Regions from separate parts of the Vibrio hyugaensis genome, predicted to be linked through region 2. Evidence: predicted binding sites of a transcription regulator. Region 2 holds the regulator's gene; the other holds the start of a gene.
The links. Region 2 encodes MetJ, which represses methionine synthesis genes. Its sites were predicted from a motif close to TTAGACNTNTANANGTCTAA; they were not measured.
Positions count from the first base shown of each region.

Region 1: metN (methionine ABC transporter ATP-binding protein MetN) is a predicted target of MetJ. The motif match lies at 1,640-1,659, and genes of this name have one in related genera.

Region 1 is NZ_CP025794.1:1,450,303-1,453,727, reverse strand. Features, by position in the region: gene C1S74_RS07360 (methionine ABC transporter permease) at 1-488, opposite strand, end outside; gene metN (methionine ABC transporter ATP-binding protein MetN) at 478-1,512, opposite strand; gene gmhB (D-glycero-beta-D-manno-heptose 1,7-bisphosphate 7-phosphatase) at 1,856-2,407, shown strand; gene treR (trehalose operon repressor TreR) at 2,482-3,425, shown strand, end outside.
Region 2 is NZ_CP025794.1:2,528,403-2,531,827, reverse strand. Features, by position in the region: gene C1S74_RS12545 (bifunctional aspartate kinase/homoserine dehydrogenase II) at 1-12, opposite strand, end outside; gene C1S74_RS12540 (O-succinylhomoserine (thiol)-lyase) at 31-1,191, opposite strand; gene metJ (met regulon transcriptional regulator MetJ) at 1,421-1,741, shown strand; gene C1S74_RS12530 (malic enzyme-like NAD(P)-binding protein) at 1,849-3,126, opposite strand; gene bfr (bacterioferritin) at 3,334-3,425, opposite strand, start outside.

The DNA of each region.
Region 1 (3,425 bases), 1.1 Mb from region 2:
ACTAGGGTAATGGTCACTGAGTTAACAATAGTCGGCATTGCTTCAGGAAGCAGAACTTTTGTGATGATTTGAGTTGGGGTTGCGCCCATAGACTGAGCTGCTTCCACTAGGCCTGTCGGCACTTCCAGTAAAGCACCCTCGATCAGACGTGCCACAAATGGGATTGCACCAATAGTGAGTGGAACAATCGCTGCCGTTGTACCAATAAACGTACCGACAAGCAGCTTGGTTACTGGAATAATCGCAACCATCAATACTAGGAAAGGCACTGAACGGCCAATGTTGACTATCGCACCAAGAACGCCATTTAGCTTGGTGTTTTCAAGCAAGCCACCTTTTTTAGTGGTGTGCAGAATCACACCAAGAGGGATGCCAACCGCGAAACCAACGATGCCAGCAACTGCCACCATGTAAAAGGTTTCCCACGTTGCGCCCAAAAGTAGGTTGCTGTTTAAGCTCAGCCATTCAGAAATCGTATTAAAGGACATAGCCAAGTACCTCTACTTTCACGTTGTGCTCACGCAGGAATTCAATTGCTGCGTTATCATCTTCTTCGCTACCAAACAGTTCTGCGACCATCATGCCGAACTTCACGCCGCCAGCGTAGTCCAGATCGGAACTTAGGATGCTCACGTCGATGTTGTACTTACGAGCTATTTGCGTCATCAGAGGGGCATCCACGGTTGCACCAGTAAATTCTAGGCGAACCAACGGGTAGCTGTTTTCTACGCGCGTAGTTTGTAAGCGAGCTTGGTAATCTTCTGGAATAGAAAGATCCAAAGTAGAGCGAATGAACTCGTGTGCTAGAGCTGTCTTCGGATGAGCGAAGATTTCACCCACGGTGCCTTTTTCCACAAGTTCACCATCACCAATGATCGCCACTTCGTGACAGATGCTCTTAACCACTTCCATTTCGTGAGTGATAAGCAGAATCGTGATATCCAGTTTGCGGTTGATTTCTTTTAGAAGTTCTAGGATTGACTGCGTCGTTGCAGGGTCGAGTGCGCTGGTCGCTTCGTCACACAACAAAACACTTGGATCAGAAGACAGAGCACGTGCAATCGCCACACGCTGCTTTTGACCGCCACTTAGGTTTGCTGGGTAGCTTTCGTGCTTGTCAGAAAGGCCAACAAGTTTAAGCAACTCAGTCACTTTTGTTGTGATTTGCGATTTGTCTTTGCCTGCTAGCTCAAGAGGGAGTGCGACATTATCAAAAACGGTGCGAGACGATAGCAGGTTAAAGTGTTGGAAGATCATCCCGATGTTGCGGCGGGTTTCTCCCAGTTGTTTCTTGTTGAGTTTGGTCAGGTCTACGCCATCAACAATGATGGAGCCTGATGTTGGGGCTTCCAGCATATTCACGCAACGGATCAGAGTACTTTTACCCGCACCTGATGAGCCGATTACACCAAAGATGGTGCCCTTCGCGATATTTAAGTTAATGTCCTTAAGGGCAAGAATTTCCTTACTGCCTTGGTAGAACACTTTATTGACGTTTTTAATTTCTATCATGTTTCAACCTGCACAGAGATACTGGGAACTTCGCTGTTAAAAACGGCTTTTAACAGGAGTAAATTTTGAACTCTATCTCAATTCTCAGTTGATGCTATGGGTTAAGCAGTAGTAAGTCAATAGATATTTTTACGTCTAGACGTCTAAAATTATGGATATTTTGTTAGGAAATAAAGCAAGAAGATGTTCGGCGGAACGGGATATAAAAGAGGGATATTCAAGATTTACCGATTCTCGGGTGACAAATCAACTGTTTTGTCACTTCCTCATACCAATTAGATAGTGTGAGTGCTTATAAGGTATGTAATAATCTGATGAAACCGAGTAAATAGAGAAATACGTTTTGGCAAAACCTGCTGTTTTTATCGATCGTGACGGCGTGATCAACGTTGACCATGGCTACGTTCATGACGAACATGATTTTGAGTACATTGACGGTGTCTTTGAAGCGACGAAAGCGCTGAAAGATAAAGGCTACCTGTTGGTGCTTGTGACCAATCAATCAGGCATTGCACGTGGTAAATTCAGCGAAGATCGTTTCATTTCTTTGACTCAATGGATGGACTGGAACTTTTCCGACAACGGTGTTGAGTTTGATGGCATCTATTACTGTCCTCACCATCCGGAACACGGTATCGGCGAATACAAACAAGATTGTGATTGTCGTAAGCCAAAACCAGGCATGTTCATCTCTGCTCGTGATTTTTTGAAAATCGACATGGCTAAGTCAGTGATGATTGGTGATAAAGCCGAAGACTTGATGGCGGCTGAAGCGGCTGGTGTTGGCACTAAGATTTTGGTTCGCACTGGTAAACCAGTTACCGAACAAGGCGAAGCGATTGCTACGGTTGTTCTCGACAGCATTGCAGACGTTCCTGCATACCTAAACAAGTAATCTTCATTACTGATTGAGATAAGGGAAGCCGCTGCTTCCCTTTTATTTAAATCCAACTTTTAGTTTGATCACTTATGAGCAAAAAACTCACTATTCTTGATATCGCGAAATTGGCAGGTGTTGGTAAATCGACAATAAGCCGTGTGTTAACCAATGATCCTAAGGTGAAACCGCAAACGCGAGAGAAGGTAGAAAGAATCATTCGTGAATCTGGTTATGTACCTTCTAAGTCTGCACAGTCTATGCGTGGGGGCAGCCAGAAAGTGATCGGGGTGATTATATCTCGTTTGGATTCCCCTTCAGAAAACCGTGCCGTCGGCACTATGCTCAATGCTTTGTATTCAGCAGGGTACGATGTGGTGATCATGGAAAGTCAGTTCGATCGTGCAAAGACCAACGAACATTTAAACGTACTTAAACGCCGTAATGTCGATGGTGTTATCGTGTTTGGTTTTACTGGGTGCGATGAGCAAGCGTTAGCGGAGTGGGGCAATCGCATTGTCGTGATCGCGATGGATACCAAGCTCGTCTCTTCTATTAATTACGATAACCAAGGCGTTATTGAGATGGCGTTGTCACACCTAGAGCAACAATCTCTTTCTCGCATTGCTTATATCGGCGTTGATCCAGAAGACCGTACGACGGGGCTTGCTCGCCTGAAGACTTACCAATCTTGGTGTGAGAAAAAGCGCATCGAACCTTGTTTTCAAACCGGCAAGCTTAGCCATGAAAGTGCTTATCATCTGGTGGATCAAGTCCTTCAATCCGACACGCAAGCCATCGTTTGTGCCAGTGATACCATTGCTCTTGGGGTGATTAAGCGCCTGCAAGAAAGAGGGCGTGAAGATGTCGTGGTTACTGGTGTGGGTGGCAATGAGCTACTTTCCTTCCTTTTTCCAAATGTTTTCAGTGTGGACCCCGGTTACTCTCTCGCAGGTGAAAAGGCCGCTAACATGCTGATTAATCAATTAAATGGTGATGAGTCTGTGGTGCACTTTACCCAGCAACCAGTTCGTTA
Region 2 (3,425 bases):
TTGTACACTCATGACTTTTTTCTCTCCCGATTACTGTGCTGCTTTTAAAAATGCTTGCTCAAGATCGGCGATCAAATCCTGTGCATCTTCAAGACCAACGGATAAGCGCAGTAACTGTTGAGAAACGCCAGCTTCAGCTAATGCCGCTTCCCCCATCGCGCGATGTGTCATCGATGCAGGATGACAAATCAAGCTTTCAACCCCACCCAAGGACTCAGCTAACGAAAACAATTCCAGCTCTTTTACAAACACTTTGAGCTGTTCAAATGATCCTGCGAATTCGAAGCTCAACATAGAGCCAAAACCGGATTGCTGCTTCTTGGCGATGTCATGTCCAGGATGCTCTGGCAAACTTGGGTGATAAATCTGTGCAACTAACGATTGAGTCTGTAAGTAAGCAAGTACATCTTGAGAGCTTTCTTCATGAACTCGCATCCGCGCACCCAGCGTGCGAATTCCTCTTAATGTCATGTAACTGTCGAATGGTGTTCCCGTCGCCCCAATGCAATTGCCCCACCACGCCAGCTCTTCTGCATGCTCTTCACTCTTGGTGATCACCACACCACCAATAACGTCGGAGTGACCGTTAATGTATTTCGTCGTGGAGTGGATAACAAAATCCGCACCTAGCTCCAAAGGCTTTTGGTACACCGGAGTTAAAAAAGTATTGTCCACTGCGACTAGAGCGCCGACTTGTTTTGCTTTTTCACACACTGCAGCAATATCAACCACGCGCACAAGCGGGTTTGACGGCGTCTCTAACAAGATTAGCTTTGGCTTTTTCGCAATCGCCGCATCCAGAGCTTGCTGATCCGACTGATCGACAAACTGCACTTTAAAGTCACCTTTGTTTGCACGAGTATTAAACAGACGATACGTACCGCCGTAGCAATCGTGCGGCGCTACAATTAGATCATCAGGACCAAGAAACGTCGATACCCAAAGGTTTAATGCTGATGTACCACAGTTAGTGACAACCGCTCCTTTGCCTGATTCAAGCTCGTACAATGCTTGCTCTAGTAAACCTCGGTTAGGGTTACCAGAACGGGTATAATCGTATTGAGGCACTTCACCGAATGCAGGGAAGCCATAGTTAGTAGAAAGGTAAATAGGTGGTACAACAGCGTTGTATTGGCTGTCTGACTCGATACCAGTGCGTACAGCAATGGTCGCAGGCTTACGGGTGCTCATGGGTGTATCCTTTCACGGGTGGTGACATCTAAATGGGAATGCGCTATATCTAGCTTGTATTGCTCAATTGATTAACACTCTTCCCTAACTATTAACCTCACTTTACTTGTCTAAAAATAAGACGTCAACACTTCTAGACGTCCATATGTCTTTGCTTATGGCAGTAAATGCAGCTAAAATCAGCACCTATATTTATTTTTCTAACTTATTACATTAATGAAGGTGCGCAATGGCTGACTGGAATGGCGAATACATTAGCCCGTATGCTGAGCACGGTAAAAAAAGCGAACAAGTAAAAAAGATTACCGTCTCAATCCCGCTAAAAGTTTTAAAAGTGCTGACTGATGAGCGAACACGCCGCCAGATCAACAACTTACGCCATGCGACTAACAGTGAACTACTGTGTGAAGCGTTCCTACACGCTTACACAGGTCAACCACTGCCAACTGATGAAGATTTGCGTAAAGACCGTCCAGACGATATTCCTACCGAAGCAAAAGCAATCATGACAGCGATGGGAATCGAATTCGAAGCATTCGACGAAGAATAATTGCTTACAAATTCGTCGATGATAGAAACTGTGCTGGGGACGGTTTCCAAGAACAAAAAAAGGGACGCGAGAGCGTCCCTTTTTTATTTTTAAATTTTACTTTACCACTATTGAGCCATGTAATTCTCTGGCATTTCAATACGTGCCACACCAGAGTCAACCGCAGCTTGAGCCACCGCTTTTGCCACGCGTGGTAGTAGGCGTGAATCCATTGGCTTTGGAATGATGTAGTCAGTTCCGAACTCTAGCTTATCGACGCCAGCTGCTTTTAATACCGCTTCCGGTACTGGCTCTTTCGCCAATTCACGAATCGCTTCAACCGCAGCCAGTTTCATTTCATCATTGATCTCGCTTGCACGAACATCCAATGCGCCACGGAAGATGAATGGGAAACACAATACGTTGTTTACTTGGTTCGGGTAGTCACTGCGACCTGTACCCATGATCAAGTCATCACGCACTTCGTGAGCCAATTCAGGTTTGATTTCTGGATCTGGGTTTGAACATGCGAACACAACTGGCTTGTCTGCCATGAGCTTCAATGCTTCTGCAGGTAGTAGATTTGGACCCGATACGCCCAAGAAAAGATCCGCACCTTCAATCACATCTTCCAACGTGCGCTTATCTGTGTTGTTAGCAAACAGCTGTTTGTATTCATTGAGATCATCACGACGCGTGTGGATCACCCCTTTACGATCCAGCATATAGATCTTCTCGCGCATCGCGCCACATTTGATCAATAGCTCCATACACGCGACTGCCGCCGCACCCGCGCCTAAACAAACAATCGTGGAGTCTTCGAGCTTCTTACCTTGCAGCTCGATTGCATTCAACATACCTGCTGCCGTTACGATCGCTGTACCGTGTTGATCGTCATGGAATACTGGCACGTCACAACGCTCAATCAGACGCTTTTCAATCTCAAAACAATCTGGTGCTTTGATATCTTCTAGGTTGATACCACCGAATGTATCAGCAATGTTTGCTACTGTGTCGACAAATTCGTCGATCGTGCGGTGTTTTACTTCGATATCAATTGAGTCTAAACCAGCAAAGCGTTTGAACAATAGCGCTTTACCTTCCATTACTGGTTTAGAAGCCAGCGGGCCAAGATTACCAAGACCAAGAATAGCCGTGCCGTTAGAAATAACCGCAACCATGTTGCCCTTCGCTGTGTACTTATACACGTTGTCAGCGTTCTGTGCGATTTCACGTACAGGCTCTGCAACACCAGGGCTGTATGCAAGAGCAAGGTCATTTGCAGTTTCAGCAGGCTTAGTTAGCTCTACGGCAATTTTTCCTGGGGTTGGATATGCATGGTAATCCAATGCTTGTTGGCGGCGTTCTTCTTCTGGGGTGACTTCTTGGCGATTGTCTTCAGACATGGATCGTTTCTCTTTGTTATTTTTCGGTAAGGGGGAATAAATTCTAAAGGATAGAAGTCAAACTTCATAGGCTAGATTGCGAGCGATATCCTTAAAAGGGCCGATAATAAAAGAGATTAGACCAGATATTAGTGATGAGCACCCTGTTTACAGGTCAGGTGCTCTTTTTATCACTTGGTTTGGATAGGAAAACAGCGAAATATAATCTCACTCTTCATCGACATATTGTGCTTGTAGGTAATTTTCTATACCTGACATCTGGATCAAACCGAGTTGAGTCTCAAGCCAGTCAACGTGCT